Regions from separate parts of the Colwellia sp. BRX9-1 genome, predicted to be linked through region 3. Evidence: predicted binding sites of a transcription regulator. Region 3 holds the regulator's gene; each other region holds the start of a gene.
The links. The regulator sigma-54, encoded in region 3, starts transcription at its own class of promoters, with help from an activator protein. The targets are predictions, from matches to a motif close to GTTGGCACGNNNNTNGNNT.
Positions count from the first base shown of each region.

Region 1: the regulator sigma-54 is predicted to act here: its motif matches at 3,524-3,542, upstream of flgA (flagellar basal body P-ring formation chaperone FlgA).
Region 2: the regulator sigma-54 is predicted to act here: its motif matches at 3,748-3,766, upstream of H4J76_RS17275 (DUF2726 domain-containing protein).

Region 1 is NZ_JACGVM010000001.1:480,196-485,274, reverse strand. Features, by position in the region: gene H4J76_RS02245 (flagellar hook assembly protein FlgD) at 48-734, opposite strand; gene flgC (flagellar basal body rod protein FlgC) at 756-1,175, opposite strand; gene flgB (flagellar basal body rod protein FlgB) at 1,178-1,579, opposite strand; gene H4J76_RS02230 (protein-glutamate O-methyltransferase CheR) at 1,650-2,483, opposite strand; gene H4J76_RS02225 (chemotaxis protein) at 2,549-3,496, opposite strand; gene flgA (flagellar basal body P-ring formation chaperone FlgA) at 3,680-4,372, shown strand; gene flgM (flagellar biosynthesis anti-sigma factor FlgM) at 4,447-4,761, shown strand; gene flgN (flagellar export chaperone FlgN) at 4,799-5,079, shown strand, end outside.
Region 2 is NZ_JACGVM010000024.1:28,144-33,222, reverse strand. Features, by position in the region: gene H4J76_RS17295 (outer membrane lipoprotein-sorting protein) at 1-678, shown strand, start outside; gene H4J76_RS17290 (hypothetical protein) at 792-2,096, shown strand; gene H4J76_RS17285 (hypothetical protein) at 2,239-2,808, shown strand; gene H4J76_RS17280 (dUTP diphosphatase) at 2,901-3,530, shown strand; gene H4J76_RS17275 (DUF2726 domain-containing protein) at 3,819-4,493, shown strand; gene mtnN (5'-methylthioadenosine/S-adenosylhomocysteine nucleosidase) at 4,933-5,079, shown strand, end outside.
Region 3 is NZ_JACGVM010000001.1:173,264-178,342, reverse strand. Features, by position in the region: gene lptA (lipopolysaccharide transport periplasmic protein LptA) at 1-59, shown strand, start outside; gene lptB (LPS export ABC transporter ATP-binding protein) at 56-787, shown strand; gene H4J76_RS00850 (RNA polymerase factor sigma-54) at 867-2,375, shown strand; gene hpf (ribosome hibernation promoting factor) at 2,399-2,686, shown strand; gene ptsN (PTS IIA-like nitrogen regulatory protein PtsN) at 2,732-3,187, shown strand; gene rapZ (RNase adapter RapZ) at 3,219-4,073, shown strand; gene H4J76_RS00830 (HPr family phosphocarrier protein) at 4,087-4,362, shown strand; gene mgtE (magnesium transporter) at 4,482-5,079, shown strand, end outside.

The DNA of each region.
Region 1 (5,079 bases), 310 kb from region 3:
TTGAAATAACAGTGGCTTAAATTTATTTAGTTCGAAGAACTATTAATTTAACCTTCTGATACTTCCACCACATCTGCTAGTGCCATGGAACTGCCACCATTAAGATTTAATAAAATATTTCCACCTGCACCGGCTAACGTCACACTATCAACTTTACGATAGGTCATCGCTTGTAATTCTGATGCTTCACCTTCCACTAATCCTGCAATTCTAAAACGATAAGCACCTTGTGGAGCGGGCTCGCCATTTGTCATCTTGCCGTCCCAATTAAAGGTAAACTCACCTGCAGCCACACTGCCAACAGGAACTGTTTGAATAAGTTCTCCAGCGGTGTTTTCAACATAAATATTCACATTACTTGCCGCTTTATCAGTGATCATTTTGCCTTTAACGGCTTCACCTTCAGCCATACCAAAAACATTATCATCAACTAGAACGCTACGACCCACTAACGAGGAGGCTTGTAATGCTTGACTCGATGACATGGATGCAGCAAATGATGTAAACTGTTCATTTAGCGTTGCCACACCGTCAGTCGTTGAAAACGCGGTCATTTGCGAAATCATTTCATTATTTTCAACGGGCTTAGTCGGATCTTGATGAGAAAGCTCTTTGGTCAGTAACGCAAAGAAATCTTCTTGCGTTAACATACCATTGCCATTATCCGTCGTTGTAACATCTTCCTTTTGCCAGCGCATGCCATCTAAAGGTTTACTTCCGCTTACTGTTTCCATATTTTATCCCACCTTTAATTGTTACTTGCCAAGCTGTAAGGTTTTATTCAGCATATTTTTTGCTGATTCAGCCAATTGAACATTTGTTTGATATGAGCGTGATGCTGAAATCATATTGGTCATTTCTTCAATCACGTTTACATTGGGTTTATAAATGAAACCATCTTTATCTGCCATTGGGTGTCCCGGAGAGTGCTGAATGTTTAAAGGCTGATCGCTTTCCACAATGCCTAAAACTTTGACACCTACGCCTGAGTCATCTTGTCCTGCGGCAGCTTTTTGCATCTCTGCGGCAAAAACCGGATGCCGTGCTCGATAGGTTGCATCAACACTACTGCTAACACTATCAGCATTAGCAATGTTACTTGCGGTGGTATTTAAGCGAACAGATTGAGCGCTCATACCCGTGCCAGATATAGTAAATACGTTAAATAGGCTCATAATTATTGCCCTGCTCCGGTGATGGCTTTTTTCAAGCCTTTAATCCTGCCAGTAAGAAATTGAATGCTGGCTTGATACTGCATTGAGTTTTCTAGATACAAGTTTCGTTCCACTTGTGCATCTACGGTATTACCATCGCCAGTATCTGGTTGATCTGGTGTTCTAAATTGCACCCCATTATTGGTTGCAATGCGAACATCAAAATGCTTTTCGTGGGTTCGTGACATACCTGATTGTTGCTTTTGAGAGGCTTGCGCTAAGGCAGACTTAAAGTCCATGCCCTTGGCTTTATAGCCAGGTGTATCTGCATTAGCAATATTACTAGCAATAACTTCTGCACGTTTAGAACGAACAGCAAGTGTTTGTGGGTGAATGCCAAGTGCTTTTTCAAAAGTGATAGCCATAGTGTTACCTCCAAATCAATGAAGATAACTATACAATTTCTATGCCAACGGGGAGTTTAGTGGGGGGATATTAAGTCTTTTTTTGATAAATGATACCAGGATTACAGCGAACCATATCAAAGTTTTGGTTTAAACCCGTTAAGGATTCCGAGGCGCCAAGAAAGAGATAGCCGTTAGGATTTAGCACGCCTTCAATTTGAGATATTATTTGCTTTTTAATTTCTGGTGCGAAGTAAATCAATACGTTACGGCAAAATACAATATCAAACTTACCCATTAAACTATAACTATTTAGGAGATTTAGTTGCCTAAAGCTAACCATTTTCTTAACCGAGTCTTTGACTTTTGACATACCTTTATCGCCATTTTCAAAAAACATTCTTTTGCGTTCGGCTGATAAACCTCGTGACAAAGCTAAATTGTCATAATGGCCATACTTACAATGCTCAAGCATAGTATTGGAGATATCAGTGCCAATAATTTGAACACCTCCCGAAAACGCAGCAGGATTACTTTGCTTAAATTCTTGAACTGCCATCGCAATAGAATAAGGTTCTTGACCTGAAGAACTTGCCGCTGACCAAATTTTTAAAGGCGTTCTTTGATTTTTAAACTCAGGAAGTAAGCGTTTTTTCAATAGTTCAAAGGGGTACTCATCGCGAAACCACAAGGTTTCGTTGGTCGTCATGGCGTCGATAACTGCGGCGCGTAACTGCCTTTCAATTGGACTGAGAGTACGAGTGACTAAATCACCTAATGTGGTAACATCAAATTTAGCCATTAAAGGGGCTAAACGGCTTTTTACTAGGTATTGTTTATTTTCACCTAAGACGATGCCACATTGTTTCTCTAGGAAGACTCTAAACTGATGATAACTGCTATCATCAAGCTGTCGGATTGACACTTCGATATTCCGCCTTAAATTATTATTATCATTTATTAACGATAGAATACGCTAAAAATAATGGGTTAATTAGCATTATTTGCTAGTTCATCTTTCTTTAACCATTTTTTTACTGCTGTGGCTAACTCATCAGGATGAAACTTTGGAATAAAATCTTCTGCACCAACTTTAGCAACCATGGCATTATTAAAAACACCACTTAGCGAAGTATGTAAAATAACCGGCATGGCTTTCAATCGATCATTATTTTTAATCTCAGCGGTTAAGGTGTAACCGTCCATTTCAGGCATTTCTATATCAGAGATAAGTAAAGCCACTTTTTCGGTAATTGATGTATGACACTCGGCTTCTATAGCAAGTAATTGATCTAAAGCGTCTTGGCCATTTTTAGCTAACAACATTGTTAAGCCTAATGGCTCTAGAGCTCTTCTCACCTGATTTCGAGCTACGGTTGAATCATCCGCGATCATAATTACCCGTTCGCCAAGACTAACTCCGACACTCGCATCAACAACACCTTCACTGAGTTCTGTTGAAATAGGACTAATTTCATTTAAAATTTTCTCTACATCTAAAATAGAGACCATTTTTTTGTCTATTTCTGTAACCGCCGTTAAATAGCTTGATTTGCCAGCACCTTCTGGAGGGGGCATGATATCTTTCCAGCTTAACGTGACGATTCTCTCAACACCGCCAACTAAAAAGCCCTGCACACTGCGATTATATTCTGCAATAATGACAAAGGAATTTTCATCTGGCACTATTTCTGGGCCACCTGTCGATTTGCTCAAATCGATCACTGAAATGGTTTGGCCACGAATATGGGCAACACCTTTAATAAAAGGGTCTTGTCCTGGCAGTAAGGTTAAGCGCGGACAAGGCATAACTTCACGTACTTTAAAAACATTAATACCAAAACGTTGTGGTCCGATTAAACGAAAAAGTAATAATTCAAGCCTATTCTGTCCAACCAACTGAGTGCGTTGATTTACTGAGTCTAAAATTCCTGCCATACAAACCTCATTTTACTTAATTCACAAAAAGGCACACTTCTTGATTGTGCTTACAGATACATATTGAACGTTCAATTTTTTGACGTTTAGTGCGTATTCGTCTGTTTTTAATTATTGTTAAACTATACATAAATTAAGCATAGACGAGTATTTTAATTTCCCTAGCAAATAGTTGACAAATTTATGAGCATATTCAAGATATTTATCATTCTTTCGCTAATCTCAGCGCTTTTTTCAAATCTAGCCTTTGCCCAAACGATGGACAGACAGCAACTTCAAGATTTTGTTACCCAATTTATAAAAAATAACACGCCATTGCCAAAGCAAGGAAAGATAAACGTTTCAGTCTCTACTTTAGATCCCAGAATTATTATTCAACCTTGTTTAACACCTTTAATCGCAAATATACCTGAAAATCATAATGGTAGAAACGTAAATGTTAAAATAAATTGCGACGACCCATCGTCTTGGTATCTTTATATTCCTGCAAAAATTCAAGTGGTCATACCGGTAGTTGTTGCAAAAAGTATCATTAGTAAGGGCAGTAGAGTTGATAGTTCAAATGTCACCATTGAATATCGCGATAAATATAGAATTCGTGGTGAGAGCTTAGATGATACCAGAATCGTTATTGGTACCCGAGCTAAAAGAAAGTTGAGGGCGGGTGTGATTCTAACTAAAAAAAATATTTGTTTTGTTTGCAAAGGCAGCCATGTCACGCTTATTGCGCAATCGAATACCTTGACAATAAAAACCTCCGGCATAGCCCTTGAAGACGGCGGGCTTGGCGAGCAAATAGCGGTTGAAAATGAAGGCAGTGGTAGAACGGTAACAGGGCGAGTATCGGCTATCAACGAAGTGATAATTAATTTATAATAATGGTTAAGTTATTAGGCTGCTTGCCGATAACAAGATAGTGAATATCAACCCGTTATCTATAGGATAGTATTATGGCTATAAATATCAATAACTTGTCAAACAACAGTCAGGTAAAGCAAAAGCTTGATCAACAAGTACAAGTCAAACAGCAAGCCACACAAAATGCAGCAAGTAGTGAACAAGGAAGATCTGTAGGTAAAGATTCAGTCTCTTTAACACCACAAGCTCAACAGTTAAATGAGTTACAAAAGAAAGCGAATGACGCACCAGCCGTTGATCAGAAAAAAATCGATCAACTCAAAAAAGCCATTGCAAATGGTGAGTATAAAGTTGATCCTGAAAAGCTTGCTGCCAGTATAGCAAATTTCGAATTTAAACTAGGCTAACAGTTTACTGTTAACCTAATCACAGGAGTTACACCTGATGACAGCGTTAGCAGCAGAGCAATTAATTGCTCAACAGTTACATAACCTACAGCAGCTTGAAGAGCTGCTCAGCGTTGAAAAAGAAGTCTTACAAAAACAAAGCCCACAAGCATTAACTGCCGTGACCGAGCAAAAAGAGGCTTTGCTAAAAGCCATACAGCAACTTGATGAACAAAACGCTCAAAATATTATTTTGAAAAACGAAGTTAAATCAGGTATTCATCAGCAAGAGATTGCTGAAATTGAAGCTATTTTACTGCGTTGTAAAGACAAAAATCA
Region 2 (5,079 bases), on a different contig from region 3:
TATTATTCTGCTGATGATGGTAGTGCCCAAGCACGTATGATTATTGTTGATGCGCAGGGTAATAAGCAGATGCGACAATTTACCATCTTGCGTAAAGACCAAACCGATTTAGGTAACCAAGACATTTTAGTGTTCTTCTCTCGCCCCACCGATGTCCAAGGTACGGTATTTCGTGTAGTTAAAAAAGTCACAAGCGATGACGACCGCTGGTTGTACTTGCCAGCACTAGATTTAGTAAAACGTATTTCAGCCGGTGATAAGCGTACTTCTTTTGTTGGCGCACATTTTTTTTATGAGGATGTTTCAGGCAGAAACCCCGCAGAAGATAACTTTACCCTGTTAAAAACTGATAACAACTTTTATACGATCAAGGCTCAGCCTAAAGATCTAAACAGTGTTGAATTTGATCATTATATTGTCAGTGTTGATAAAAACACTTTTTTACCGATGCAAGTTGACTTTTATGACAGCCAAGGTAAAAAATCACGTTCTCTGCAAGTATTAAAAACTGAAGTTATTGATGGTTTTACCACGGTTATGCATTCAAAAATAACTCAACACTCCGATGGTAGCTATACTGAAATGCAATTTAGAAATGTTAAATATAATGTTGGCTTACCCAATGATATTTTTTCTGAGCGCAGTTTACGTAACCCACCGAAAGAGTGGTTAGATTAATCAGCTAAGGGTGATCGTATGAACTCATCCTGACCCGTTTTAGCTGCTGAAATTAATTCAGTATCGTGATTATTAGTCTTTATATCGCTTAACAAAAAATGGACAAAATTATCGTGCAAAAATCAGTAAAAAATTTCTTTTTTCTAGTGAGCAGCCTCTGTGTCGTTAGCGCAAGTTTTGCCGCTAATGTTCTCGCAAACGAAACAGATAATTGGGGTGATGAGTGGAGCGAAGCAACAGTTTCACCTTGGAAGTTTTCAGGTTTTGTTGAAGCAGGTTATGGCTATTTATTACAGGATAATATTGTTGAGTCAAACGCATCATTAAGTGAAATCACCACACGCGTTAATCTTGATTACAGTCATGAATCTTTTGAGCTGGTTTCAAAAGCAGAGTTAATTTATGACGATGTATTAAAAAATACTTTTTTGCAAACACGCGAATTAAATATCCGTTTTAGCCCCTCGGATAAAACAGATGTTAAGTTAGGTCGGCAAATTCTGACATGGGGTACCGGTGATTATATTTTCCTTAACGACTTGTTTGCAAAAAACTGGCAATCATTCTTCTCAGGACGTGATGACCAATATCTAAAAGCGCCTTCAGATAGTGCGAAAGGTACTTGGTATATTGGTCACTATTCACTTGATCTCACTTGGACTCCTGAGTTCACCCCTGATGTTTATATCACTGGCGAACGTTTTTCTTTTTATTCACCGCAAGGGCATGCCATAGTTGCACCCGCTGATAATTTTAGGGTAAAAAAAACCAATAAAGCACAATTTTCAGCGCGCCTTGCGACTAACAATAATGGCGTGGAATATGCGCTGTATGGTTATAAAGGTTTTTGGCCAACTCCCGTAGGTATTACAGAAGATAACAGTCAGCCATCACAAGCTTATTTTCCAGAAATGAATGCTTGGGGAGCCAGTGTTCGATTGTCATTAGCCGGCGGATTATTTAATGCTGAATATGCAAGTTATAACAGTATTGAGGATAATAACGGCACTAACCCTTTTATTGCGAATGGTCAAAATAGGTTTTTAGTGGCGTTTGAAAGAGAAGTAATTAAAAACCTGACCGCTAGCGTTCAGTTCTATGTTGAGCAAACCAAACATTATCAGCAATTTATTAGCCATTCTGCTACGCCAGCAACAGAAGTCGATGAAAACCGTCAATTATTAACCTTTCGCTTAACCTACAGAACATTGCAGCAAAAATTAATTTATAGCGTTTTTAACTTTTATTCTCCCACAGACAAGGATGGTTATCTTAAACCTTCAATAACTTATCGCTATAGCGATAAGTGGTTATTCTCGGCTGGGGCGAATTTATTTTGGGGTGAAGAAAAGTATACTTTTTTTGGTCAACATCAACAAAACAGCAATGCTTGGCTTAGAGTAAAAGCCCACTTTTAAATGACGCCAGCACTAAAGGCTCAATGTCTACAGAATTAATCTGACAATAACTTACAGTTTTTCAGCATATCCTAACAATTAGATCACTGAAACTTACCCGTAATAAGATGAGAATGGCTGTAAATCTTCTGTTGAGCTTATTATGAAAAAAATTATTATCGTCATCTGTTTTAACATTTTGTTTTCTTTGAACAGTTACGCAATGAAATCTAATGATTATATTATTTCTATTAAGCATGCAACTAACGACAGTGACTATTATTCAAGTGTTGGCGTAGAGGTAATTCATCGTAAACTTAATAGTTATTTAGGTTTCTCGGTTAATAGCTCAATAGGCTATGCAAGGGTTACCGATACCTTTGATTATCAACATGGTTTTATTGCATGGGAAGGCGGTATAAAAATAGGTTATTTTTCTAACTTTAGTCTTTATGCTGAATTTGGCGTTGATCTGCTTGAGCTTGCCTTTAATGATCGAAGTGACGATGACTATTCACATAGAAATAAGGGCTATAGTACAGATTTCGAAAATGATAACTTTGACCATCATTACAATGACAACGATTCAGATGGCTATATAGGGATTGGTAGTTCGATGATGATTGAGCAAATAAAAGTTACAGCATTTGTTCGTTTTCGTGAAATAAGTGGTTATAACTGGCAAGCAAAAAACTATGCCTTTAGCGGTATTGAGTTAGCGGTAGTTTTTTAATTAAATTACCATCGTTTGTTTGTTTGCTTGTTTCTTTCTTTTCTCTACGGCAAAATAGTCCCCATAGATATTTACAAATAATAGAGAAAAAAATGAGCGTAAATTCAGCAGCACAAAATCAAATAAAACAAATGCTAACCATGCAAGACGCGATGAATACTCGTGTTAGTGATACCTGGCAAGAAAATGGTTATGAGTGGTATCGCGCCATTTGGGTTGAGTGTGCTGAAATGTTAGACCATCACGGATGGAAATGGTGGAAACATCAAGAAATAGATATTGCGCAAGTGCAACTGGAGTTGGTTGATATTTTTCATTTTGGATTAAGCTTACGTTTAATGACAGGCGAAACCGTTACAAGTATTACTGACACCTTAGCAACAGAACTCACTGAAAGCTCAGGCGAAAAAGATTTTAAAATTGCCCTTGAAAACCTAGCGTCAGCCGCCGTTACTAACAAAAGTTTTGATGCGATTGCCTTAGCTGATTGTATGCGTTTGATGAATATGGACCTAGATGAATTATTTCGTCAATATGTTGGCAAAAACACCTTGAATTTTTTCCGTCAAGACCACGGTTATAAAGAAGGGACATATATCAAAGTTTGGCATGGCGAAGAAGACAATGAAGTATTAGCTAATTTAGTTAATACCTTAGATGCCAGTGCAAGTGATTTTCAGCAACAACTTTATGCAGCACTTGAGGCAAAATACCCAGCATAATTATTCGCTCAAAACCTAATGAAGACTCTAGATAAATAATAACTAGAGTCTTTTATCCCCCACCCTTCTCCCATGCTCAAACAGTCTTTTAGCTTAAAGTATATAGAATAAATTCTACTTTCCGAACGGTCATTAAAACAACTCTTTTATATTAAGATCTGTCGCATAAATTTAACCTAGCCAAGGGTTATTAAAAGAATCTAGCAAAATTATGATCTGTGGCACAAATTCTGCTTATTCAACAGTTATTAAGAAGACCGTCAAGAATTTGAACCGCCGGAGCAGTGTATGGAATTAATTCTCTTTGCCATGATCAGCCTAATTGTTATTGTCGCTTTGTTAGCTAGCCGTTTAAACGACAATAGTTTTCCTTTTCCATTTGATAAAAAGCAAAGTCTTTTTACGCCAGCAGAGAAGAATTTTCAGAATTTGCTCGAACAAGCCCTTGGTGGTAAATACCGTATTATTAATCGAGTAAAACTTGCTGATATTGTCACTATTCGTCATGGTGTGTCGAACAGAGCAAGCCAAACAGCATCAGCGAATGCCGAAAGTAAATACTTAGACTTTGCTATTTGTGATCGTGAGAGTATGAAGCTATGTGGCGTTATTGACTTAGTTGATACCCAAGGTAAAGGCTATAAAATCAAAAAAGACTGGTTTGTCAGCGGCGCATTAGAAGCATCTTCAATTCCTCATATTCGTATTAAAGTGAAAACTAATTATACCGTTGACGAGATCCGCGCTTGTATTTACAGTCGACTTTTAGGAAACAGACCACCAGAGCCAAAAATTAAAGGAAAAATTATTCCTGCTCCCATGCTAAAACCTCGACCCAATAGAAATAGAGAAGAAGTTGGCGCTTTGTCTCCTATTGCCGCTCGTGCGCAATTAGGCTCATCAACAGGCAATGCTATGTCGCAACGTATCCCTGCACCGCAAGTAGCCGCATTACCTCATTAAACTCTACAATAAAATTAACTCATTATTAAAATAAAAAGTCAGCGATTTAAATCGCTGACTTTTTTGTTTTCCCTTAGATAGAATTAACGTGCTTGGCAGTTTTAATGCCATAAAGGCTGAGAGTGGCAATGTGATCGTAATATATCGTTGACGTATAATCTTGTGCCTATTGAACTCATACATAGAAAGACAGGGTGTCTGAGAAAGGCCATCCTGAACATATACGCTCTTTGCCATCTCGGTAACTGCTCCTGCGTTACTCTACTTCCTACATCCATGTAATCACAGCACCGCGTTATACCGTTGACGTGCAAGGATGCACTAATGCCTAGAAAGACAGGATGTCTGAGAAAGGCCATCCTCAACATAAATATACGACATCTGGGAATCTTCACGTTATAATTGTTTTATTAGATGTTATCAACGAATTGGAAATAAAATGAAAGCAGGAATAATTGGCGCAATGGAGCCAGAAGTTGCTATTTTAAAAGCAAAATTAACTCATGCAGTAACAACCGAACATGCAGGTTATACCTTTTATCAAGGGCAACTCAACGGCAGTGATGTCGTTATTGTACAATCGGGT
Region 3 (5,079 bases):
AAGAAAAAATTAAAGCGACAACCACAGACGCGAAAACTCAGGAAAAAATTAATTTATGAGCACTAGCACCCTAATGGCAAAAGGCCTTGCCAAAGCCTATAAAGGCAGAAAAGTGGTTAAAAATGTCAGTATGCAAGTTTCAGCAGGACAAATAGTCGGTTTACTAGGCCCAAATGGTGCCGGAAAAACAACTTCTTTTTATATGATTGTGGGTTTAGTTGAAAGTGATAGTGGCGATATTATCTTAAATGACGAAAACCTGACGTTAGCGCCTATGCATGAGCGTGCGAGAAAAGGCATCGGATATTTACCACAAGAAGCCTCTATTTTTCGAAAACTCAGTGTTTACGACAATATTATGGCTATTTTACAAACACGAAAAGAATTATCAGATGCTGAACGTGAAGAGAAATTAGAACATCTTGTTGAAGAATTCAACATAGGTCATATCAAAGATAATTTAGGCATGAGCTTATCTGGTGGTGAACGCCGCCGAGTAGAAATTGCTCGCGCATTAGCTGCTGAACCAAAATTTATTTTATTAGATGAACCTTTTGCTGGTGTTGACCCAATTTCAGTAGGTGATATTAAAAAAATTATTCTACACTTAAAAGAACGTGGCATTGGTGTGTTGATCACTGATCACAATGTACGTGAAACTCTCGATGTATGTGAACATGCGTATATTGTTAGTCATGGTGAACTTATTGCAGAAGGTACTGCAGATCAAATTCTTGCAAATCAACACGTAAGAGATGTATACCTTGGTGAACAATTCACGCTATAGTAGTCAGTAAATGAATAGTATCTTCGTATGAAAAAAACGAAAATATCCCATTAAAAATAATAGGAAGTTAATGACCTAAATGCGCCCTACTCTACAACTCCGCATAGGACAACAATTAACCATGACGCCACAATTGCAGCAAGCAATCAAATTGCTGCAACTGTCTACGTTAGAGCTTCAACAAGAAATTCAGGAAGCCTTAGAAAGTAATCCATTATTAGAAATGGATGAGTCTTCAAATAATCCCGAAGATAAAAGTACTGACAACCTTGAAGAAGCTCACACTGCCGGTACTGGTGATGTTAAAGAAGCCCCTGCTTCTGATGGTAGCGAAGACGCTACGCCTACCATTGATGAAATCACCACCACTGAAGCCATGGACAAGAACGATATCCCTGAAGAATTAAACATGGATACCACTTGGGATGATAACTACACGGCCGGTGCAGCAAGTTCAAGCTCAGGCCCAGCTTCAGAAGATTATACTTACCAAGGCGAGACTCAAGACTCCATTCAAGATCATTTGCGCTGGCAAATGGAATTAAGCCCTTTTACCGAAACAGACCGCGCTATAGCGACAGCAATTATTGATGCTGTTGATGACGCCGGTTACTTAACGGTATCTAGTGAAGACATTTTAGAAAGTGTTGCCATTGAAGGAGTAGAGCTTGATGAAATTGAGGTGGTACTAAAACGTATTAACCTCTTTGATCCTGTCGGTGTCGCTGCTCGTTCTATTTCAGAATGTTTAATCATTCAACTTAATCAATTTGACCCCGCTACACCTTGGTTAGCAGAAAGTAAGTTAGTTTTGCGTGACCATATTAATCTGCTGGGTAGCCGAGACTATCGTACATTAATGCGTAAAACTCGACTGAAAGAAGAGCAACTGCGCGAAGTGGTGCGTCTTATTCAATCACTTGATCCTAGACCCGGCGATAGTGTGATGAAGAGTGACGATCAGTATGTTATTCCTGATGTGTCTGTTGAAAAGAAAAATGGCCGTTGGGTGGTCGAATTAAACCCTGATACTGCGCCAAAACTTTCGGTGAATCAGCAATATGCTTCGATGTCACGTTCGATGAAGTCGACAGCGGACACACAATTTATTCGCTCAAATTTACAAGAAGCTAAATGGTTTATTAAAAGCTTAGAAAGCCGTAATGATACCTTATTAAAAGTGTCAAACTGTATTGTACAACGTCAAATTGGCTTTTTTGAACATGGTAATGAAGCCATGCGTCCAATGGTTTTAAATGATATTGCCGAAGCTGTCGATATGCATGAATCAACCATTTCACGAGTGACGACACAAAAGTATATGCATACGCCACGTGGAATTTTCGAACTGAAGTTTTTCTTCTCAAGCCATGTTGGCACCGAAAGCGGTGGCGAATGTTCATCAACAGCTATTCGTGCATTAATCAAAAAATTTGTTGCTGCCGAAATCCCAGCAAAACCACTTAGTGATAGTAAAATGGCTGATTTATTAGCCGATCAAGGGATAAATGTAGCTCGACGTACCATAGCAAAATATCGAGAGTCACTTTCTATTCCACCTTCTAACCAACGAAAAAGTTTACTTTAACGAAAAGATGAGGAATTAAGCTTATGCAAATTAATCTTTCTGGCCACCATGTTGACATTACCGAAGCTTTACGAGAAAACGTCACGACTAAGATGGCAAAATTAAGCCGACATTTTGATCATATCAATAATGTTCATGTTGTTCTCACCGTTGAAAAATCAAATCAAATTGCTGAAGCGACTGTTCACGTTAGTGGCTCTGATTTACATGCAAAAGCTGAAAATGCTGACATGTATGCCTCTATTGATAGTCTTGTTGTTAAGCTTGACCGGCAAATATTGAAGTACAAAGGTAAAACGAATCAGCATTAATGCTGTTTATCGCCTGTTCACTCACCAAAGAATCTAAGTAGTATAATGAAGTTGCAAGATATCCTTACCCTTGATTGCACCCTGTGTGCGATTAAGGGTACAAGCAAAAAAAAACTCCTTGAAATAATTAGCGAAACTGCGGCAAAAAAATTCGATAATATTGATACTCATCAATTATTCGAAAGCTTAATGGCGCGTGAAAAAGTTGGCTCTACCGGCATAGGGAATGGCATTGCGATTCCTCATGGTCGATTAACTAATACGTCACAAGTTATTGCTGTATTGCTGACCAGTGAACAAGCCGTTGAATTTGATGCGATAGACAACCGTGCTGTCGATATTATTATTGCGTTATTTGTCCCCGAAGAAAACTGCCAACAACATTTAGATACCTTACAAAGTATCGCGCAAATATTTAGTACTAAACAATTCGCAAAGCAAGTAAGAAAATGCCAAAATTCGCAAGAGCTTTTTACTTTAATAAAGCATGCTAAACGTTAATAAAATCTAATAATAATCCAGGAAAACTCAAATGAAACTCTTGATAGTCAGTGGTCGCTCAGGGTCAGGTAAAAGTGTCGCCTTACGTGTACTCGAAGATTTAGGCTACTACTGTGTCGATAATATTCCGGTGAATTTATTGCCTGCATTAGCACATACCGTTATTAATGATTACGACAAAGTAGCGGTTAGTTTAGATGTACGTAACTTACCCAATGACCCTAATGACGTTTCAGAAATATTAGATTATCTACCAAAAACGGTAAAACTCGATATTCTGTATTTAGATGCTGATGACTCTGATCTTATTCGACGTTTTAGTGAAACGCGTCGTTTACATCCTTTGATTAAACAAAATATCCCACTTGACCAAGCCATCTCTTTAGAGAAAAAGCTGCTTGAACCTATTTCCACGCGTGCGGGTTTGTATATTAATACCAGTCAGTTATCACCTCATCAATTATCTGATTTAGTGCGTGAGCGAATTTTAGGCAAAACCTCGGCATCTATGGTGGTGGTGTTTGAATCTTTTGGCTTTAAACACGGTGTACCACAAGACGCAGATTATGTTTTTGATGCACGTTTTCTGCCTAACCCTTTTTGGGAAACAGACTTAAAAGGTTTTACCGGTTTAGATCAACCCGTGCGAGACTTTCTTGCTAGCCAACCGATTGTCACTAAATTTATCTGGCAAATTAACAGTTTTATGATGACGTGGTTACCCCACTTAGAAAGAAACAATCGCAGCTATATTACTATCGCCATTGGTTGTACGGGTGGAAAACACCGATCGGTTTATATTGCAGAAATATTAGCAAACAATCTTAGAAAAGAACGCGAAGATGTTCAGTCTCATCATCGCGATATTAAAATACAAAGCACTTAATAACGGTCACTGTATGCCAAAATATAATAAATCATTAACCATTAGCAATAAACTGGGATTACATGCACGTGCTGCAACTAAACTTGCCCAGTTAAGCCAAAAGCTTAATGCTAACGTTACTATTTGCTTAGAGGGCAAAGAAGCTGATGCCAGTAGTATTATGGGGTTAATGTTACTGGCCGGTGGCTTTGGAAAAACCGTAGAGGTTATTACCCAAGGAGAAGATGCTCAACAAGCACTTGACGATGTATGCCAGTTATTTTCTGATAAATTTGATGAAGACGAATGATAAAAAGACTGAATAAAAAATAAAGTTACGTTATCATTCATTACAACACCTTAGCCAGCGCATCTTGACTAAGATATAAACAATATAATTTTCGTATTACTGCGGCACAGGAAAACTTTATGCCGGAAATATCAGAGCAACAACAAAATCATCAACGCCTGCAACAAGTCAATAAAGCACTTGGTAGCGGAATGTTTGTGCACGTTCGAAAATTACTACAGAACATGCCAGCTTATGATATTGCTTTAATATTAGAGTCATCTCACCCGAAAAGTCGTGCCGTTTTATGGCAACTTATCGACGCAGATAATCACGGTGAAGTACTTGAAGAACTCAATGAGGAAGTTCGAAAAGGTATTTTAAAAACTATCCGCCCTGAAAAATTAGCCGCCGTTGCTGAAGGCATGGATGTTGATGATTTAGCTGAAGTTTTACGTACTCTACCCGATAGTGTTTATCAAGAAGTATTAAGTGCTATGGACTCGCAAGACCGAGGTCGAGTCGAAGCCGCGTTATCATTTGAAGAAGATACCGCTGGCGGTATCATGAATACCGATACCATAACAATTCGTCCCGATGTAACGGTTGATGTGGTATTGCGCTATTTGCGCTTACGGGGTGATTTACCTGAAGCGACCGATTCTTTTTATGTGGTCGATGGTAAAAATCACTTTATTGGCGCCGTTTCTCTAGCGGCGATCATTACCGCTAAACCTG